One region of the Rhizobium sp. P2_G2 genome, then DNA from elsewhere that is predicted to be linked to it. Evidence: predicted binding sites of a transcription regulator. Region 1 holds the regulator's gene; each other region holds the start of a gene.
What was found. Region 1 encodes PhoB, which activates phosphate uptake and scavenging genes when phosphate is short. Its sites were predicted from a motif close to TGTCATNNANCTGTCAT; they were not measured.
Positions count from the first base shown of each region.

Region 2: the regulator PhoB is predicted to act here: its motif matches at 4,551-4,567, upstream of AC1D06_RS25440 (acid phosphatase).
Region 3: the regulator PhoB is predicted to act here: its motif matches at 5,705-5,721, upstream of AC1D06_RS06165 (bifunctional 2',3'-cyclic-nucleotide 2'-phosphodiesterase/3'-nucleotidase).

Region 1 is NZ_JBFUFF010000002.1:35,546-42,878, forward strand. It holds gene AC1D06_RS02480 (HEPN domain-containing protein) at 1-186, shown strand, start outside; tRNA gene AC1D06_RS02485 (tRNA-Thr) at 487-562, opposite strand; gene AC1D06_RS02490 (NAD(P)H-dependent flavin oxidoreductase) at 722-1,678, opposite strand; gene AC1D06_RS02495 (hypothetical protein) at 1,896-3,251, shown strand; gene phoB (phosphate regulon transcriptional regulator PhoB) at 3,485-4,168, opposite strand; gene phoU (phosphate signaling complex protein PhoU) at 4,323-5,036, opposite strand; gene phoR (phosphate regulon sensor histidine kinase PhoR) at 5,263-6,486, opposite strand; gene ppk2 (polyphosphate kinase 2) at 6,682-7,333, shown strand, end outside.
Region 2 is NZ_JBFUFF010000045.1:1,336-8,668, reverse strand. It holds gene rpoC (DNA-directed RNA polymerase subunit beta') at 1-1,945, shown strand, start outside; gene AC1D06_RS25445 (calcium-binding protein) at 2,147-3,637, shown strand; gene AC1D06_RS25440 (acid phosphatase) at 3,787-4,494, opposite strand; gene AC1D06_RS25435 (transcriptional regulator) at 4,648-4,938, opposite strand; gene rpsL (30S ribosomal protein S12) at 5,517-5,888, shown strand; gene rpsG (30S ribosomal protein S7) at 5,917-6,387, shown strand; gene fusA (elongation factor G) at 6,412-7,333, shown strand, end outside.
Region 3 is NZ_JBFUFF010000005.1:57,712-65,044, reverse strand. It holds gene eno (phosphopyruvate hydratase) at 172-1,446, opposite strand; partial or broken gene AC1D06_RS06180 (methyl-accepting chemotaxis protein) at 1,716-3,530, shown strand; gene kdsA (3-deoxy-8-phosphooctulonate synthase) at 3,587-4,435, opposite strand; gene AC1D06_RS06170 (VOC family protein) at 4,437-5,309, opposite strand; gene AC1D06_RS06165 (bifunctional 2',3'-cyclic-nucleotide 2'-phosphodiesterase/3'-nucleotidase) at 5,722-7,333, shown strand, end outside.

The sequences.
Region 1 (7,333 bases):
GGTCTGCCAAAAAAGGACGCCAGAGCGAAGTTGAACAACATTACCGCGCGGCGGCACCTGATTGCACACAATGCGGACATGGACTTGACCACAGGAGCGAGAACGCCTGCGGAGCTTGCTGACGCACAGGAAGTCATCAGGTACTTGGTGGCTCTTGTGGAGGCAATTGAGAGGATTGCGGTCTGATAGGCCGTGTCGCCTTTCGGGAGCGACATATGGTTTTCCAGACGCATTCGTCGCCCTTACCAGTGATGTTGCCGACTTGGACTTTGTGTGACGCAATTCGTGTTGGCGAGCCCATGGCTGCGGACACGGCCTGAAATGCCTGCGGCATCAGGTCGTGGTGGTCGAGTCTCCAAATATCTGTGAATAAGTTTGCTTCCTCTAAATCAAGAGGCGTGCCGATTTTGTGCCGACACATTCGAGTTTGTCGAGCGCGCCCTAAGGACACAACTTGATAAAAGTATTTAAAAACAGATAGTTAAGTGGTGCCGCTTCCCGGAATCGAACCGAGGACCCCATCATTACGAATGATGTGCTCTACCGACTGAGCTAAAGCGGCAAATCCAATGCACCGGTTGGACCGGCTCGGATATTCCGGAGGGGCTGATAAAGGCAAAAGCTCACGATTGCAAGTCGGAATGACGCCATTTCCGCATTTTTGCGCGATCGGGCCAGCCTGCGGCAAGCTCCGCCGGGAAACGCGGTCGTGTTCGGCGGATCAGCCGCAGATGCGAGCCTTAGCGGCGTGGTATTCGGCTTCGAGGCGGGTGATCAGCGTCTCGACCGGTTCGATCGCCTTGACGGCGGCGATGCCCTGGCCGGAGCCCCAGATGTCCTTCCAGGCTTTCGGGCCGGATGTGGCTTTTTCGAAATCCATCTTTGTGGGATCGGCTTCGGGCAGGTTGGCCGGGTCGAGGCCGGCGGCTTCGATCGAGCCCTTGAGGTAATTGCCGTGGATGCCGGTGAAATAGCTGGAATAGACGACGTCTTCGGCGCGGCTGGCGACAATCATCTGCTTGTAGGCGTCGGTGGCGCGGGCTTCGGGCGTGGCGATGAAGGGGGTGCCGATATAGGCCAGGTCGGCGCCCATGGCGCGGGCGGCGAGGATGGCGCCGCCATTGGCGATGGCGCCGGAGAGCAGCAGCGGGCCGTCGAACCACTCGCGGATTTCCTGCACCAGGGCGAAGGGCGAGAGCCGGCCGGCATGGCCGCCGGCGCCGGCGGCTACGGCGATCAGGCCGTCGGCGCCCTTGCGGATCGCGGAATTGGCGTGGCGGTTGTTGATCACGTCATGCAGCACCACACCGCCATAGGAATGGATGGCGGCATTGACCTCGGGCACGGCGCCGAGCGAGGAGATGACGATCGGCACCTTGTATTTGACGCAGAGGCCGAGATCGTGCTCCAGCCGCTTGTTGGTGGCATGGACGATCTGGTTGACGGCGAAGGGGGCGGCCCGGCGGCCCTCGCCCTTGGCATTGTGGGCGGCGAGCGCCTCGGTGATTTCGGCCAGCCATTCGTCGAGCTGGCTTTCCGGCCGCGCATTGAGCGCCGGAAACGAGCCGACAATGCCGGCCTTGCACTGGGCGATCACCAGTTCCGGATGCGAGATGATGAACATGGGTGCGGCGACCAGCGGCAGCCTGAGATCGTCGCGGAGAATGGCGGGGAGCATGATAAGGTCCGGAATGCGCTAAGTTGGCGGCAGCCTATCCCTGGAAAGATGGTTTGTTCAACCTTGTATTTTCGTCGCGTGCGTCAGACCGCCATTTTTTGGCTGCAAAGCCGATATTAGCGGGGGAGGCATTCGGCTCGGAACTTGAAAAGGTGCTGGCGAATGATTACCCAAGGGTCATAATGAGAATGTCCCGCGTATCGAGGTATTTTAAAGCGTGAGTGGACTGGAACAGGCGATCCGCAACGCTCTGGACAGGGCCGAAAGGTCCAATCCGGAAATACGCGCGCGTATCTATCAGTCGGCGCGCAATGCACTCGATGCCGGCCTGCGCAAGCAGGACATCCACGACATGACGGTGATCGAGCGGCAGCGGCAGCGGCTGGAATTCACCATCCGCGCGATCGAGGACGAAGAACTCGAAAAGCTGCGCATGTCGGCGCGGCTCGACAAGATTTTCATCGAGAACACGCCGTTCGAGCCGCCGGAGGCGGTGCCTGAGCCCGATATCGCGCCGCCGGCGCCGGAGCGGTTCGTCGATGCGCCGCCGTCGGCCTGGCCTGAGCCGGCTCAGCCTTCACGGCGCGAGCCGCCGATTGTCGAGCCGGTGCGCCAGGCGGCGCAGCCGGTCACGCCCATGGCGGAGCCGGTCGTGGCGCGCGCGATACCGCCGGAGATCGAGGAAGACGGCGCGTTTTCCGATTTTTCGGCCACCCGCGATGAGCGCGCACCGTCCAAAGCCGGCGCAAGAACGCGGCGGGTCGAACCGGTGATCGACGCACCTTTGGTCGCCGAAGCGCGCGGCAAGGGACGGGCGCAAAATATCCGGCATGAGGAAGAGGATCCGGCCTGGGCCGAGCCTTCGACGCCGGAAGGGCGCAAGGTGGCGCCGCAGAAGCGTGCCGCGCGACGCCGGCGCGGCTCCTGGATCGTGTCGCTGTTCGTCTATTGCGTGCTGCTGGGCGTCATCGGCTTCGGTGCCTGGTGGGCCTATGCGACCGGCATGATCGGTGCGGCCATGCATGGCGGCGGCGATTTCGATTTCATCCCCAAGCAATTGCAGAGCGAGGATTTCGATCCGAAGGTGCCGCTGAAAACCCCGCTCGATCCGCTGCGCGGCTTTTCCGGCGATTGGGTGAGCGTGCTCAAGCCCGGCGACACCAGTGCGGTCAAGCCGGCGTCGCAGGCCAAGGTCAGCGACGTCACCGACAGCGACGGCAAGGCGATCATGATCATCTCGAATGCGCCGGACCAGGATGGCGAAGTGCGGATCGAGGTGCCGGCCGATGTGCTGAAGAATCTTGCGGGCAAGACCTCGACGCTGGCTGTGACGCTACGCGCCGATGGCGACAAACCGTCGCAGATCTATATCCAATGCGCCTTCGCCAGCCTCGGCGATTGCGGGCGGCATCGGTTCACGATCTCCAATGAGCGGGTGGATGAGCTGATCCAGGTGAAGTTTGATGGCAAGCAGGCGCCGAACGAGCCGGGGTTTGTGATCATCAACAGTGATCTGACTGGGCAGGGGCGGGCGATCCGGCTTTATGGGATCAGGATTGGGCCGGGGGCTTGAGCTGAAAGCAATGGCGCCTGGCGCCACCCCCCTCTGTCCTGCCGGACATCTCCCCCTCAAGGGGGGAGATTGGATGGGGCGCTCTTGCTGCCCCAAATTCCCATCGTGAATTCACTCTTCGTTGGCGATGTGGAGCGGTGAGCAAGCCTCTTGCCAATCTCCCCCCTTGAGGGGGAGATGTCCGGCAGGACAGAGGGGGGTGAACCGCAAACGCCAACGAAGCGAACGGCCAATCACACTTCCATCGCATACCCCGCACCGCGCACGGTGCGGATCACATCCGGCATGTTCGACAGATTGAGCGCCTTGCGCAACCGCCCGACATGGACGTCGACGGTGCGTTCGTCGACATAGATGTCGTGGCCCCAGACGCCGTCGAGCAGTTGCGAGCGGGAGAACACCCGGCCCGGCGACGACATGAAGAATTCCAGCAGCTTGAATTCCGTCGGTCCGAGGCGGATTTCGCGGGAGCGGCGGTGGACGCGGTAGGTTTCGCGGTCGAGCTCGACATCGCCGCATTTGAGGATCGAGGAAATGGCGTTGGGCCGCACCCGGCGCAGCATGGCCTTGATGCGGGCCATCAGTTCCGGGGTCGAGAACGGTTTGACGACATAGTCGTCGGCGCCGGTCGACAGGCCGCGGACGCGCTCGCTTTCCTCGCCGCGGGCGGTGAGCATGATCACCGGCAGGCGCTCGGTTTCGGGGCGCATCCTGAGCCGACGGCACAATTCGATGCCGGACACGCCGGGCAGCATCCAGTCGAGCAGCAACAGGTCCGGGACGCGCTCCTGCAGGCGGATATCCGCCTCGTCGCCGCGCGGGATCACCTCGACGTCATATCCCTCTGCTTCGAGGTTGTAGCTGAGCAGCGTGCCCAGCGCTTCCTCGTCTTCCACAACCATAATTCTCGGCTGCATGGTACTCTGCTCCGTCGGCAATCACGCCTGGCGCGTGCCCCGCGCCCAGGCGGCTGCGATTGTTACTACCGGCATAGTCTCGTCCGATGCCGGCGCTGATGATCGGCGGCCAGGGACGCCATTGGCGGCAGCTGGCCGAAATGCGCAATCGGCATCACTGGCCCGGCTGCACCACGGAAGCCGTATTGTCTTCCTTGACGCGTTCGCCGGTCGGCTGTTCGCCCGTCTTCATGTAGTAGATGGTTTCCGCGATATTGGTCGCATGGTCGCCGATGCGCTCGATGTTCTTGGCGCAGAACAGGAGATGCGTGCAGGGCGTGATGTTGCGCGGGTCTTCCATCATGTAGGTGAGCATTTCGCGGAACAGCGAGGTATAGACGGCGTCGATCTCGCCATCGCGCTGGCGGATCACCTCGGCCTTTTCCGCCGAGCGGGTGGCATAGACGTCGAGCACGTCCTTGAGCTGGGTCAGCGCCAGTTCGGAGAGATGTTCGATGCCGCGGGCGAGCGGCCGCGGAATGCCGGTGGTCTGCACGGCAATGACGCGCTTGGCGTTGGATTTGCCGAGATCGCCGACGCGTTCGAGATCGGCGGCGATGCGGATCGAACCGACGATCTCGCGCAGGTCCGACGCCACCGGCTGGCGCTTGGCGATCATCAGGATGGCGCTGTCGCCGATATCGCGCTCGGTCTGGTCCATGATCACGTCTTCCGAGATCACGCGCTGCGCCAGCGCCGAGTCCGACGTGACCAGCGCCTTGACCGAGTCGGAAACCATCTGCTCGGCCATGCCGCCCATTTCGGCGATGCGGCGGGAAAGGTTGGCCAGCTCCTCGTCAAAGGCGGAATAGATGTGTGCGGTCATCAATAGTCCTCCAACCGGCGGGCGGCCGGCGCGGTTTTGGATCGGCCGAAGCGGCCCCTATGTCCTGGGCCGCCGGTTATCCGGGTTGGCAAGGAACATAGGGTCGGCCAAGTTTTCATTAGCCGCTTTACGCCAGGGTTTTATGTCAAAGTCACGAAAGATTTATGACAGACTAAAGTGCTGAAAAGTCAATCCTTTCGGTCGAGCCGGAGGGATTGCTGCGTTTTTGTCAGAAGCGCACGGTGAATGTGCTGCCGCGGCCGAGTTCCGATCGGATGAGCAGGCGGGCGCGGTGCCGCGTCAGGATGTGCTTGACGATTGCCAATCCGAGGCCGGTGCCCTTCTTCGAGCGACTGCTCTCGACATTGACGCGATAGAAGCGTTCGGTCAGGCGCGGGACCTGGTCTTCGGGAATGCCGGGACCGTAGTCGATGACACTGACCTCGATCGGCTGGCGCGGCTTTTCGATCAGCGTCACGTCGACGATCTTGCCCTCCTGGCCGTATTTGCAGGCGTTCTCGATCAGGTTCTCGAACACCTGGGTCAGCTCGTCGCGATCGCCGCTGACATTGATGGCATGGTCGGGCAGATGCCGCTTGATCTCGACGCCGAGGTCGGTTGCCAGCGGCGCCAGCGCATCGCAGACCGAGCCGATGAGCGGCACCAGGTCGACGGCGTCCTCCGGCGCGACGCGCGCCTTGATCTCGAGCCGCGACAGCGACATCAGGTCGTCGACCAGGCGCGACATGCGGGTCACCTGTTCGAGCATGATCGTCAGGAACCGTTCATGCGCCGCGGTGTCGGTGCGGGCCGGGCCGAGCAGCGTTTCGATGAAGCCGCGCAACGAGGCCAGCGGCGTGCGCAATTCATGCGAGGCATTGGCGACGAAGTCGGAGCGCATGCGATCGATGCGGCGCGATTCCGAAATGTCGCGGAAGATCAATACATAGAAGCGGATCGCCTCGCCCTCTTTCGTCTCCGCCGGGATCATCCGCACCTGGAAGATGTTTTCGCCCGGCAGGGTGTCGGCATATTCGGTCATGCCGTTGCGGCCCGACGCGATGGTCTCGCGGATCATCTCGATGATCGCCGGCAGGCGGATGCGGGCCGAGATGTGCTGGCCGGGCTCGATCTCGCCGAAGGCATGCCGCGCGGACGGGTTCTGATAGATGACATTGGCCTTGGGATCGAGCAGGTAGGCCGGGCTGTCGAAGCCGGCAAAGGCCGATTTGACGTCGCAGAGCGGCTCCGGCGGAGGCGTGGGCTCCTGTTCAGCGATCGGCACCGTGGGCGCGGTGGCTTTGATCCACAGCGACGGCAGCACGGCAAGGATCATCACCGAAACGGCGATACGGGAATTGGTGCCGGCCGCGATCAGCGCGGCTGCGCCCAATAGGACGGCCGCAAGGTTGTATTTATGACCCAACAGCCAATCAGTGACTGCTTTCAGCATGCGAATCCCCGGCACTGCGAAAATTAAAACGTCCTTCTATGGTCTGTATGTAACAGCTTTTTCACGCTTTGCTTGAATTCACATGATGATTATGTCCATGTCACTGACAGCATGTCTGCCGGAAGCGGTCGCCGGTTTCGGGACAAGGACATGCACAAAACAAAGAACCGCGCGCATGGCATGAGGAGGAGTGGAATGGCCGTCGAAACGGATATTCCCGCGGTCGACGTCAAGATCGACGGCAAGAAGCGGCAATGGGATATCGACGATCCGGTGCTGCCGGCCTGGATCGATGACAAGGCGCTCGAATCCGGCGGTTATCCCTACAAGAAGAAGCTCGACGACGACGAATATGAGGCCGAGCTGGAAAAGCTGCAGGAAGAGCTGGTCAAGGTGCAGCTCTGGCAACAGAAATCCGGCGACCGGGTAATGTCCTTGTTCGAGGGGCGGGATGCGGCCGGCAAGGGCGGCATCATCCATGCCATCCTCTCCTATATGAATCCGCGCAGCGCCCGCGTCGTGGCGCTGAACAAGCCGACGGACACCGAAGCCGGCCAATGGTATTTCCAGCGCTATGTGTCGACCTTCCCGACGCGCGGCGAGTTCGTCAACTATGACCGCTCCTGGTATAACCGCGCCGGGGTCGAGCCGGTCATGGGCTTCTGCAGCAAGGAAGAATACGAGCAATTCCTGAAAAGCGTGCCGCGCTTCGAGAAGCTGATCCTCGACGACGGCATCCATTTCTTCAAATTCTATATCGAGATCGGCCGGGAAATGCAGCTCAAGCGCTTCCACGAGCGGCGCCACAGCAAGCTGAAATGCTGGAAGCTGTCGCCGATGGACATTG
Region 2 (7,333 bases), on a different contig from region 1:
GTCGAACTTCAAGGAAGGTCTGACCGTCAACGAGTACTTCAACTCGACCCACGGCGCCCGCAAGGGTCTGGCCGACACCGCGCTGAAGACTGCGAACTCGGGCTACCTGACGCGTCGTCTCGTCGACGTGGCGCAGGATTGCATCGTCACGCATGTCGATTGCGGCACCCAGTCTGGTCTGACCATGACGGCAATCGTCGACGCCGGTCAGGTCGTGGCCTCGATCGGCCAGCGCATTCTCGGCCGCACGGCCCTGGATGACATCGACAACCCGGTCACCGGCGAGCGTATCGTCGATGCCGGCAAGATGATCGATGAAGCCAATGTCGTCACGATCGAAAAGGCTGGTATCCAGTCCGTCCGCATCCGTTCGGCACTGACCTGCGAAATCCGCACCGGCGTCTGCGGCGTCTGCTACGGCCGCGACCTTGCACGCGGTACCCCCGTCAATATCGGCGAAGCTGTGGGCGTCATTGCCGCGCAGTCGATCGGCGAGCCGGGCACGCAGCTCACCATGCGTACCTTCCACCTGGGCGGTACGGCAACGGTGGTCGACCAGTCGTTCCTGGAAGCGTCCTATGAAGGCACGATCCAGATCAAGAACCGCAATGTGCTGCGCAACTCCGACGGCAACCTGGTTGCCATGGGCCGCAACATTTCGGTGACGATCCTGGACGAACGTGGTGTGGAACGTTCCTCGCAGCGCGTCGCCTACGGCTCGCGCCTGCATGTGGACGAAGGCGACAAGGTCAGGCGCGGCCAGCGCCTTGCGGAATGGGATCCCTATACCCGTCCGATGCTGACCGAAGTCAGCGGCCGGATCGAGTTCGAAGATGTCGTCGACGGTCTGTCGGTGACGGAATCGACCGACGAAAGCACGGGTATCACCAAGCGCCAGGTCATCGACTGGCGTTCGACCCCGCGTGGTTCCGACCTGAAGCCCGCCATCGTGCTGAAGGATGACAACGGCCATATCCTGAAGCTCAGCCGTGGTGGCGACGCCCGCTACTTCCTGTCCGTCGAGGCCATTCTTTCGGTCGAGCCGGGCCAGAAGGTCAGCCAGGGTGACGTGCTCGCCCGTTCGCCGATGGAAAGCGCCAAGACCAAGGACATCACCGGTGGTCTGCCGCGCGTCGCGGAACTGTTCGAAGCCCGCCGTCCGAAGGATCATGCGATCATCGCCGAAATCGATGGTACGATCCGCCTCGGCCGCGACTACAAGAACAAGCGTCGCGTCATCATCGAGCCGGCGGAAGACGGTGTCGAGCCGGTCGAATACCTGATCCCGAAGGGCAAGCCTTTCCATCTGCAGGAAGGCGACTTCATCGAGAAGGGCGACTACATTCTCGACGGCAACCCGGCACCGCATGACATTCTGGCGATCAAGGGCGTGGAGGCTCTGGCTTCCTACCTGGTCAACGAAATCCAGGAAGTCTACCGTCTGCAGGGCGTGTTGATCAACGACAAGCACATCGAGGTGATCGTTCGCCAGATGCTGCAGAAGGTCGAGATCACCGAGCAGGGCGATTCCGGCTATATCACGGGCGACAATGTCGACCGGATCGAGCTGGAAGAGGTCAACGAACGCCTGGTCGAGGAAGGCAAGAAGCCCGCTTATGGCGAGCCGGTTCTTCTCGGCATCACCAAGGCGTCGCTGCAGACGCCGTCCTTCATCTCCGCCGCTTCCTTCCAGGAAACGACGAAGGTGCTGACGGAAGCTGCGATTGCCGGCAAGCGCGACACGCTGCAGGGTCTCAAGGAAAACGTCATCGTCGGTCGTCTGATCCCGGCCGGTACGGGCGGTACCATGACCCAGATCCGCCGGATCGCCATGGCCCGCGACGACATGATCCTCGAAGAGCGCAAGCGCGGTTCGGGCGCTTCGGATGCTACCCCGATGCTGCAGAACCTGAACTCGGAAGAGCAGGCTCCGGCCGCAGAGTAAGCGAACGACAATCTAGAATAATGGAAGCCGCCGAGAGCAATTTCGGCGGCTTTTTCTTTTTGGTGGCTTCGACGTACTTTGTTCACGAAATCCAACCTCGTATAGCGCTTGCGTCAGCAGGTCTAATTGTTAACGAAATCTTTCGGTCTATTATAACAGCGCGATCGGGGTCGCCGTTGGTACAATGGGCGGGAGGTTGAGATGGCAGTGTTCAAATTCGGCGATGCGTTGCCGCAATTCACGCAGTTACAGGATGTCTATGACGATGCGAGCCTGGAGCTCAAGTCGCACTCGGCGACGCAGGTCGTCTATGAAGACAAGAATGGCGACACCGTCACGCTGACGGGCAGCGGCCTCAAGACAAAAGGCAACACCGTCACCGCAGGCTCCATCAAGTCCGTCACGTTCGACAACGCCGATGACGGCACTTTGCTTTCGGTCACGGGCGGAGATTACATTGCCAAGACCGTGGCGAGCGCGCTGGCGAGTGATCCAAGCATATTCAATTTCCTGAGCGCGCTTTCCGCTGGCAACGACAAAATCTACGGCAGCAACACCGTCATAGACACGATGAGCGTTGGCACCGATCATGGAAACGATACGATCACCTTCGGCAGGATGGGCGGATTCGCCAGTGGTTCGGAAGGCAACGATACATTCAAGGGCGGTGCCGGATTCGACACGGTTAGCTACGAGGATACCTATTTCTTCTCCGACGCGAAACATGGAATTACCGCGAACCTCGCAACCGGTGTGATCACGGACAGTTGGGGCGGCAAGGACAAGCTGACCGGCAGTATCGAAGAACTGCGCGGATCTATTTTCAATGACAAGATGACCGGCGGCAGTGCGGACGAATCCTTCATGGGCCTGAAGGGCAAGGATGTCATCGACGGAGGCGCCGGCGAGAATACCGCGCGCTATGACCGCGACGCAGTCTATGGCGCAGATGCCGGCATCAATGCCCGGCTCGACAAGGGCTATATCATTGATGGCTTCGGCGACAAGGACACGGTCAAGAACATCCAGGATGTCGACGGCACGGCGAAAAATGACGCCTTCGTCGGCGATGGCTCAGTTAACGAGTTCCATGGTTTGGCCGGCAAGGACAGCTATAATGGGGGTGGCGGCGTTGATGTGGTGAGTTTCTACTGGTCCACCAATATCGGCGAGCATGGCGTCAATGTCGATATGACGAAGTCCGGCGGCCAGATCATCGACGATGGATTTGGCAATACGGAAACGACGAAGAGCATCGAGGCGATCGCCGGCTCAGCCTTCGATGACACGATCAAGCTGGGCTCTGCCGACGGCTGGGCCGCGGGCAATTCGGGCGACGATACGCTGGTTGCGGGTACGGGCGTGCAGCAGTTCTATGGCGGCACCGGTGCAGACACGTTCGTCTTCAACAATGCCCAGGCGATTGGTACCGAGCAGGGACACCGAGATTACATCGCCGATTTCTCCCAAGCCCAAGACGACAAGATCGATTTCAGCGGCATTGGCGGATTGCAGTTCAAGGGAGAGGGCGGTACGGCCGCCCAAGGGGAAGTGCATTTCACGATCGTGAATACGCAGCAGGGTGAATACACCATAGTTTACGGTGATGTCGACGGGCAGACTGGGGCGGACTTCGATCTCGTACTGAAGGGCGCTATTACACTGACTGCCAACGATTTCATCCTGTCCTGAAATATTTGCGGAAGGTGCCCTGCAACACAATGCTGCGGCGGCGCCTTGCGCAGGAATTCGTGCAGTTTGACGAGATCGTCGCCTCGCATGAACGAGTGGCAAGAAAGCCGCCGGCGTGCGTCGGCGGCTTCGAGCAACAGACGACGGTTTTAGTTCAGGCCGAGCGTCTTGCGCAGTTCTTCCTTGGCGGCGTCATATTCTGCCTTGTAGTCAGGATGCGTCATGATCGTGGCAGCGATTACGGTGCCGGCAATGCGCCCGGCCTCGATGTCGGACCGATAGTGGATGCCGCCGATTTCGCGGTTATGGGCATATTCCCAAGCGCGGTCCATGATCGCCGCCTTCTTTTCCGGCACCATTTCGGCGAGGACGATGCCCATCAGCGTGCCGACCGTTGCATGGCCGGACGGATAGGAGCCCGACTTCGACAGTTTTACCACCGGCTTTACAAYCTCGGGATAGAGCAGATGCGGGCGAGGACGCTTCCAGACATCCTTGGCCGGATCGACCACTGCGCCTTCGGTAGCGGCGACGCGATCGAAGAAGGCCGCGAATTTCGGCAGGTTCTCCTTGGTGAACTTCGGATTGTCGATGACGTCGGAGAATCTCCAGATGTCTTCTTCCGCGTCGGCGATGGCGCGCTCTTCCATCGCCTTGGTGCGCGTGACTTGGATAGTGAGCAATTCGCCAATCTCTTCCTTGGTCAGCTCGGAATCATTGGCCGGCGGCGGCGCGAGCAACTGGGTGAGATCGATTTCCCGATTATCGGCGAAGGGCTTGGCATCTTCGGCGAAGACGGGCGAGACGAGGCCGAAGGCGATAATGCCGGCGGCAAGGATTTTGGTGATGTTGGCCATGGAGAGCTCCCTTGGAAGGCGGACCGCTGTTCCTACCAAGTGATTGTTTGAGCTCCATGACAATGGTGTGATGCGGCCGAAGAAAATCGATAATCTCTCTGCGACCGCATGGCGCATGATACCAGCAAACGCGACGATTGACGGATCAGGCCCTCAATTGAAGCGGATGATCGAGATCTCTCCTTCGAGAGCGCCCTGATAGGCCGACAGATGCGGCTCCTCGTCCGGTTCGCCCATCAGCGTGCCGATCTGGTCGAGGTCCGCCTCGTGGAAACCTTCTTCGGAGAGGGCATTGAGGGCATCGCGGACGGCGGTGTCGTCATCGGGAGCGCGCAGCAGAATATGAATGTCGATGCCTTCGCCGTCTGCGTCCGCATAGGCCTTGCCGATGATGATGAAGACGAAACCGTGCCGCGGCTCGTTGTCGTTGACGGGTTCTTCCATGACTGATTCTCCTGTGGAATGCGGGCAGGGCAGATGGAAAACCGTGGCCGGCAGGACTCGACTGCGACTCTCTATAGAATCGAAATGGTACAAACGCTTAAAGCGCCCGCTCATTTCCCCGCAAGATAAGGACTCACGCTGTCTGAGACAATGAAATATTGTCTTTTTCGTCCGCCGCTTCTGGAATATGATGACATTGACGCCCAAATTAGTGCCGCAGGACGCCATGCAAGCCGCGCAAGGCGGGCATTCCAGGGTTTTGACGACAAAATCTTGTCCGGGGCCTTGACGTAACGGGGGAATGGCTTTATTTCCCGCGCCATCAGAGCCGATGTGGGGCTGGCTGGTTCGGGACGACGCGTCCTGGAGTTCGCCCCAAACAAGGTTCGTCATAGCACGTTGAAACACGATCGCTGCACGCATGATGCTCTTAACGGGCATCCTCTGTTTGATTCGGGTCATCTGCCACGTCAGGCGGATCGATCCGGTTTTGCGTATGATCGTTCATGTGCTCTGTGCCGGCAACGGCAAGAACATGCTCCGCAAGGAGTGAGGAAAACAGTTTTAAGGATGGTTTCATGCCTACCGTAAACCAGCTGATCCGCAAGCCGCGTCAGGCACAGGTCAAGCGCAACAAGGTTCCTGCCCTGCAGGAGAACCCGCAGAAGCGTGGTGTGTGCACCCGCGTCTACACGACCACTCCGAAGAAGCCGAACTCGGCTCTGCGTAAGGTCGCGAAGATCCGTCTGGTCAATCAGTTCGAAGTCATCGGCTATATCCCCGGTGAAGGCCATAACCTGCAGGAACATTCCGTGGTCATGATCCGCGGCGGCCGCGTCAAGGACCTTCCGGGCGTGCGTTACCACATCATCCGCGGCGTTCTCGATACCCAGGGTGTCAAGAACCGCAAGCAGCGCCGCTCGAAGTACGGCGCGAAGCGTCCGAAGTAAGAATTGCTCCAGTTGAGAGACGAGAAATATGTCCCGACGTCATAAAGCAGAAAAGCGCGAGATCAATCCGGACCCGAAGTTCGGCGATTTGATCGTCACGAAGTTCATGAACGCCATCATGTATGATGGCAAGAAGTCTGTCGCTGAAACGATCGTTTACAGCGCCTTCGACGCTGCCCAGAGCAAGGCCAAAGCTGAGCCGATCGGCCTCTTCCATACTGCGCTCGACAATATCGCGCCGCATGTCGAAGTCCGTTCGCGCCGCGTTGGTGGTGCAACCTACCAGGTTCCGGTCGACGTCCGTCCGGAGCGCCGCCAGGCGCTGGCTATCCGCTGGCTGATCACTGCCGCCCGCAAGCGCAACGAGACCACCATGGTCGACCGCCTTTGCGGCGAAATCCTCGACGCTGCCAACAATCGTGGCTCTGCCGTCAAGAAGCGCGAAGACACGCATAAGATGGCGGAAGCCAACCGTGCGTTCTCGCACTATCGCTGGTAATCATCGAAGGAAGGCAGTCCCAAAATGGCTCGCGAATATAAGATCGAAGACTACCGCAATTTCGGTATCATGGCGCATATCGACGCCGGCAAGACGACGACGACTGAGCGTATCCTGTACTACACCGGCAAGTCCCACAAGATCGGCGAAGTCCACGACGGCGCTGCCACGATGGACTGGATGGAGCAGGAGCAGGAACGCGGCATCACGATTACGTCTGCCGCGACCACGACCTTCTGGAAGGGCCGTGACGGCAAGATGCGCCGCTTCAACATCATCGACACCCCCGGCCACGTCGACTTCACCATCGAAGTCGAACGTTCGCTGCGCGTGCTCGACGGCGCCGTTGCGCTGCTCGATGCGAATGCCGGTGTCGAACCGCAGACGGAAACTGTCTGGCGTCAGGCCGACAAGTACAACGTTCCGCGGATGATCTTCTGCAACAAGATGGACAAGACCGGCGCGGACTTCTACCGCTCCGTCGAGATGATCAAGAGCCGCCTCGGCGCCACAGCCGTCGTCTGCCAGCTGCCGATCGGCGCTGAAACCGAATTCAAGGGCGTTGTCGACCTGATCGAGATGAACGCGCTCGTGTGGCGCGACGAGTCGCTCGGCGCCCTCTGGGACGTCGTCGAGATTCCGGACGACCTCAAGGCTCGCGCCGAAGAGTTCCGTGAGAAGATGATCGAGACCGTGGTCGAGATCGACGAAGCGGCGATGGAAGCCTATCTCGAAGGCAACATGCCCGACAACGATCAGATTCGCGCGCTCATCCGTCGTGGTACGATCGACGTCAAGTTCTTCCCGATGTTCTGCGGCTCTGCCTTCAAGAACAAGGGCGTGCAGCCGCTGCTCGACGCCGTCGTCGAATTCCTGCCGTCGCCGATCGACATTCCCTCGATCAAGGGCATCGACTTCAAGACCGAAAAAGAAATCGATCGTCATG
Region 3 (7,333 bases), on a different contig from region 1:
TGTTTAACCGAACATTGACTCTGTTTGCATCGGCACGAAATTCGTCAGCGAATCCGATATTTTACAGAGACTCAGCAAATACCCCGACGACGGGAGTTGACCTTCTCCGACTCAAGCAAACGGCCTGCGGGTGGCGTTCCACCCGCAGGCCGTTTCGCGTATGCGAAATGATCAGCCCTTGATGATCGAACGGCCGGCGTAATAAGCGGCCGAGCCGAGTTCCTGCTCGATTCGGATCAACTGGTTGTACTTGGCAGTGCGGTCGGAGCGCGACAGCGAGCCGGTCTTGATCTGGCCGCAGTTGGTGGCGACGGCGAGGTCGGCGATGGTCGAGTCCTCGGTTTCGCCCGAACGATGCGACATGACAGCGGTATAGGCCGCCTTGTGTGCCATCTCGACGGCTTCGAGCGTCTCGGTCAGCGAACCGATCTGGTTGACCTTGACGAGGATCGAATTGGCGACACCCTGCTTGATGCCGTCCTTGAGGCGCTTGGTATTGGTGACGAACAGGTCGTCGCCGACGAGCTGGCACTTTTTGCCGCAGAGGTCGGTCAGCATCTTCCAGCCCTCCCAATCATCCTCGGCCATGCCGTCTTCGACAGAAATGATCGGGTAGCGGCCGACGAGGTCAGCGAGATATTGCGCCATCTCGGCGGAATCGCGCACCTTGCCCTCGCCTTCCATATTGTATTTGCCGTCCTTGAAATATTCAGTGGAGGCGCAGTCGAGGCCGAGATAGATGTCTTCGCCCGGACGATAGCCGGCCTTCTCGATCGACTTCATGATGAAGTCCAGCGCTTCCGGCGGGGAATTGAGGTTGGGAGCAAAACCGCCTTCGTCGCCGACATTGGTATTGTGGCCGCCGGCATGCAGCTCCTTCTTCAGCGTGTGGAAGACTTCCGAACCCATGCGCACGGCGTCGCGTAGCGTCTCGGCGCCAACCGGCAGGATCATGAATTCCTGGAAGTCGATCGGATTGTCGGCATGCGCGCCGCCATTGATGATGTTCATCATCGGCACCGGCAGCGTGCGGGCGCTGGCGCCGCCGACATAGCGATAAAGCGGCAGGCCGGAGGAGATCGCGGCGGCCTTGGCGACAGCCAGCGAAATGCCGAGAATGGCATTGGCGCCGAGGCGGCTTTTGTTGGGCGTGCCGTCGAGCTCGATCATGGCGCGGTCGATATCGATCTGGTCCTCGGCATCCATGCCGGTAATAGCGTCGAAGAGCTCGCCATTGACGGCATCGACCGCCTTTTCGACACCCTTGCCGAGATAGCGCTTGCCGCCGTCGCGCAGTTCGACCGCCTCATGCGCGCCGGTCGAGGCGCCCGACGGGACTGCGGCGCGGCCGAGGCTGCCGTCTTCGAGCAGCACATCGACCTCGACGGTCGGGTTGCCACGGCTGTCGAGAATTTCCCGGCCCAAAATATCAACGATTGCGGTCATGATCCTATCCCTTGCTGTTGGCGGATTCTGGCGGTTCCCGCACTCATTAGCCCGTCTGTGCGAAATTTCAATGGTGGGGCGGAATTTCGCGGATTCAAAAGTTCAGCCGCGACTTAAAACGATTTGAGTGTCGCTGTGCGCGAGAAAACAGACCGTGCAAGCAAGTATTAACTATATCGTGGTGAATTATCACACAATTACTTAATTGATTTTGGTCTGGCCACGTTCGCCAGGGTTCAGATCGATTTGTTTGCCCTGAGGAGGTCAGCATGGCATTCACCATCGCCCGTAGTCTTGTCGTGTTTGGCATTGCCGTTTCAGCCGGACTTTTCGTGTCTATCGGCTTGCAGCAGAGTGCGCTGGAACGGCTGAAGGTCAATGGGCCGGTCTATGAGCAGGTAGTTTACGGCAAGGACTTGATTGCCGATATACTGCCGCCGCCGCTGTTTGTGGTCGAATCCTACATGCTGTCCTTCGAGGCCGCGAAATTCCCGGAACTCACCGAAGCCAATCTTGCCAAGATTGCCAATCTGAAGAGCCAATATGACGATCGCCGCGCCTACTGGCAAAGCACACGGCTGCCACAATAGCTGAAGGACGAGCTCGAACATGATGTGGTCGCCAAGGGCGATGTCTTCTGGAAAGTGATGGACAGCAAGATCATCCCTGCACTGAAAGCCAAGGATGAGGACAAGGCGCACGATGCGATAGAGCAATTGCGCGTCGCCTTCCATACGCATCAGGATGCGGTCGAAAAGCTGGTCGAGAATTCCAACGCTTTCCTCGAAGGCGAGGAGAAAAACGCGGGCTCCGAAATCGTCACCTGGACGATCTATGCCGGCGCGGCAGGCTTGGGCTCGTTCGCGCTGCTGCTTGCGGGACTCTACCTGTTGCGCCGCCGCGTGATCGTGCCGGTCGCGGCGATGACGGCCTATATGGGCGAACTGGCCGCCGGTGATTTCACCGCCGAGGTACCCTACGCGGACCGTTCCGACGAAATCGGCGCGATGTCCAAGGCGGTCGCGGTGTTCCGCGATACCGCGCGTGAACGGCAGGAGGCGCGCCACCGCGACGAGGCGGCCAAGGATGCCGAGAGCGAACGCGAGCGCCGCACTACGGCCGAGAAGGCTGCGGAAGAGCGCATGCGCGAGGCGGTGATCCACGCTTTGCGCGGCGGGCTTGACCAATTGTCGCGCGGCAATCTCGGCTACCGCATCGAACAGGCGTTCGCAGCCAATTACGAAACCCTCAGGGCCGAATTCAACGCCAGCCTCGAAGCGCTGTCGCACTCGCTGGATGAGATCGCCGCGACAAGTGGCCGCGTACGACTGGCCTCGGCCAGCATTACCGAAGCCAATGAAAACCTCGCCCGCCGGACCGAGCAGCAGGCGGCGACGATCGAAGAGACAGCCGCCGCCCTCGACCAGATGAACACCACGGCGAAGAACGCATCCGACCGCGCCCGGCGGGCCAATGATATGATGGCCGAGGCACGCGCCGGTGCCGAGCATTCGGCCATCGTCGTACGCGAGGCGATCTCCGCCATGGAGAAGATCGAAAGCTCGTCGAGCGAGATCGGCCAGATCATCAACGTCATCGATGAGATCGCCTTCCAGACCAACCTCCTGGCGCTGAACGCCGGTGTCGAGGCGGCGCGCGCCGGCGAAGCCGGCAAGGGTTTTGCCGTTGTGGCGCAGGAAGTCCGGGAACTTGCCTCGCGCTCCGCCAAAGCTGCCAAGGAGATCAAGACATTGATCTCGGCGTCATCAGCGCAAGTGGCCAACGGCGTGTCGCTGGTCAACCGCACCGGCAGCGCGCTCACGGACATCGAAGCACAGGTCGGCAAGGTGACGGGGCTGATCGGCGAGATCGTCGCGGCATCCAGCGATCAGGCCTCCGCGATCGGCGAGATCAATCTATCGGTCAATACGCTCGACCAAGCGACGCAGCAGAATACGGCCATGGCCGCCGAGACGACGACCGCCTGCCGCGCGCTTGGCGGTGAAACGCAGGCGCTCGAGGCTGTGATTGGCCGTTTCCATCTCGATCACGTCACCGGGCAGAGACAGAACAAGGCCGCGTGACCAGCGACCCGGTCCCGCGGCCTTGCATAATTCTTCGCCGGCGAAATAATCTCTGCTCAGGCCGCCTTGGCGATGCGGTCGAAAGAGATCAGCTTCTCGAGCAGCATCGGCATATCCTTGAGATAGACCATGTTGGGACCATCCGATGGCGCGTTGTCCGGATCCTCGTGCGTTTCCATGAATACGCCGGCGACGCCCACGGCCACCGCCGCACGCGCCAGCACCGGCACCATCGCGCGGTCACCACCGGTAGACGCGCCCTGCCCGCCCGGCTGCTGCACCGAATGTGTCGCGTCAAAAATCACCGGCGCGCCCATAGCCGCCATGATCGGTAGAGAGCGCATGTCGGAGACAAGCGTGTTGTAGCCGAAGGACGCGCCGCGCTCGCAGAGCAGCACATTCGGATTGCCGCTCTCGTTGAGCTTGGCGAGCACGTTCTTCATGTCCCAAGGTGCGAGGAACTGCCCCTTCTTGACGTTGACGACGCGGCCGGTCTTGGCGGCGGCGATCAGGAGATCGGTCTGGCGCGACAGGAAGGCGGGGATCTGCAGGATATCGATCACCGGGGCCACCTCGGCGCATTGCTCCTCGGTATGAATGTCGGTCAGCACCGGAAAGCCGAATTCCTTCTTCAGGTCGGCGAAGACTTCCAGCGATTTTTCGAGGCCGATGCCGCGCTTGCCGGAGAGCGAAGTGCGATTGGCTTTGTCGAAAGAGGATTTGTAGACCAGGCCGATGCCGAGTTTGTGGCACAGTTCGGAAAGCGTGCCGGCGATCATGAAGGCGTGTTCGCGGCTTTCCATCTGGCAGGGGCCGGCAATCAGCGACAGGCTACCGGTATTGGTAAAGGTCACCTTGTGCCGGCCTTCGCCGACCACGACGGTTGCATTGGTATTTGTCATCATCTTACTCCCAGAAACCCATCAGAATGCCCTGCCCCGGTTCGGCGGGCACGAGCAGCATGCCGTTATGTCTCATCGTGGTGACACCATTGGCAATCAGCAGCGCCTCCGTCTGTGCCAGGCTCTCGACGGAGAAGACGATCGCCCGGCCGCGAAGGCCGCGCTCCGCCAGCATGTCGATGCGCAGATAGTCGCGTGCGCCAGCCCTGTCCAGCACCTGGATTTCGGCATTGCGCGAAGCAATATCGATACCGCCCCGGCTACGCTCCATCGCCGGCTGGCCGATCACCTCTTCGAGGAACGGCGCGAACTCGACGGGCTCATGTTCCGTCAGGATCACCGACTTGATGCCAGTCACGCCATTGGCATGCGCTTCGAGCGCTGAGCGATCTGCCGGCGGCACATTGATGCGCTGGCAGGTGAAGGCATGGAATTCCGGCGCCCTGAGATCGGCGGCAAAGGAGAGCTTGAAAGTCGCTGTGATCTCATTGCCGTCTGGAAACTTCATCTGCCGCGAGAATTGCAACTGTTCACCGGCCGAGATGCCGGCAGCGCGGAAGGCTGCGTCGTCACCATCGCCATCGTCGGATCCCATGACGATTCCCGACAGGCCTTCCGGACCATTGCGGAAGCGGAAGGCCGCGTTGCGGGCGACGAACTGGTTGCCGGCCTTGATCGCGGCAGCGCACTCCTCTTCGCTGGCGACGCCGAGCGGCTCCAGATAGGACTTGTCCTTGAAGAAGACGCAGGCATTTTCGGTGCCGAACGGATGGCGGGCGTCCGCTGCGACGGTAAATCCGAGGCGCGTCAGGCGCGCGCGAGCGGTGCGGATATCGGTGACAGGCAGGACGAGATGGTCGAGCGGGCGTGGCTGCATGGGAGCTCCCTGAAAAGGATGGTGCCCTTTTGCATGTTTAGGGGTGGCGGATCAAGGGCGTGATGGTCAGCAGTCTTGGCGGGCCCCTTCGAGGCTTTCCGGCTATGCCGAAAAAGCACCCCAGGGTGAGGGCCCATATGTGGCAGCGCAGGTGCCGCAATCTACCCCTTGCTGCAAGTGCGCTTGCGGCACCGCGAGCGCCCAATCTCCCCTCACCGTGAGGCGCCTCATGACGCGAAGCGGAATGGGACCTCGAAAGGCCCTACCCCAAATATTATGAGAAAGAACACCACACGCTTGCGCCCCGGCGCATCTTGACGCATGCACATCCAGTCATTGCGAGCCACAACATTTCTGTCATCTTCGGCGCGTAGTCAGGATTTCCTTCCGCATTCAAGACGAGGAGATGACAATGCAATCGATCCTGGACCTTCCCTCTACCCGCCGCTCCCTGCTCACCGGCATCGCAGCCACTTCGGCGCTCGTCATGCTGCATCCCTTCGCCGCCCGTGCCGCCGCCAACCAAGCACATCTTCGAATCATGGAAACGACCGACATCCACGTCGCCGTCTATCCCTATGATTACTACGCCGACGCGCCGGACGACAAATCCGGCCTTGCCCGCACGGCGACGATCATCGACAAGATCCGCGCCGAGGCCGGTAATTCCATGCTGATCGACAATGGCGACTTCCTGCAGGGCAATCCGCTGGGGGACTATATCGCCTATCAGCGCGGCATGAAGGATGGCGACCTGCATCCCGTCATCAAGGCGATGAACGTGCTCGGCTATGAATGCGGCACGCTCGGCAACCACGAATTCAACTATGGCCTCGACTTCATGTTCAAGGTCATGCAGGGCGCCAACTTCCCTTACGTCTGCGCCAACCTCACCAAGGGTCAACTGGCGAGCGACCCGCGCAAGGATGACCTCTACCTGAAACCCTACCGGATCGTCGAAAAGACGATCAAGGATGGCGCCGGCGTCGAAGGCAAGGTCAGGATCGGTTTTATCGGCTTCGTGCCGCCGCAGATCATGATCTGGGATTCGAAGAACCTTGAGGGCAAGGCCCAGACGCGCGACATCGTCGAAGCTGCCAAAGCCTGGGTCCCGGTCATGAAGGAAGACGGCGCCGATCTCATCGTCGCGCTCTCCCATTCGGGCATCGATGGCGCCAAGCCGGACGAACGCATGGAAAATGCCTCGCTCTACCTCGCTGGTGTCGAGGGCATCGATGCGGTGTTCACCGGCCACCAGCATCTGGTCTTCCCCGGCCCCAAAACTTGGGATGGCATTGCCGGCGCTGATCCGAAGAAAGGCATGCTGATGGGCAAGCCGGCGGTCATGGCCGGCTTCTGGGGCTCGCATATGGGCCTGATCGACCTGCTGCTCGAAAAGGACGGCAAGAGCTGGAAGATTGTCGATTTCACCGCCGAAGCGCGGCCGATCTATCATCGCGACGGCAAGAAGGTGGTCGTCGATGTCGGCGACGACAAGCGCATCATCGATGCGATCAAGACCGAACATGAGGCGACGCTTGCCTATATCCGCAAGCCGGTCGGCAAGACCTCGGCACCGCTTTATTCCTATTTCGCCCTGGTCGCCGATGACCCGTCGGTGCAGATCGTCAGCGAGGCGCAGCTCTGGTATCTCAAGGACATCCTGAAGTCGTCGCAGTACAAGGACCTGCCGATGCTCTCGGCAGCGGCGCCGTTCAAATGCGGTGGCCGCGGCGGCGCTGAATACTATACCAACGTGCCGGCCGGTAATATCGCCATCAAGAATGCCTCCGACCTCTATCTCTATCCCAATACGCTGCGCGGCGTGCTGATCACCGGCGCCGAGGTCAAGAACTGGCTGGAAATGTCGGCCGGCATCTTCAACCAGGTCAAGCCGGGCTCCAAGGATGTAGCGCTGATCAACCTCGATTTCCCGTCCTATAATTATGACGTGATCGACGGTGTCACCTATCAGATCGACCTGTCGCAGCCGCCGAAATATGATCATGACGGCAAGCTGATCA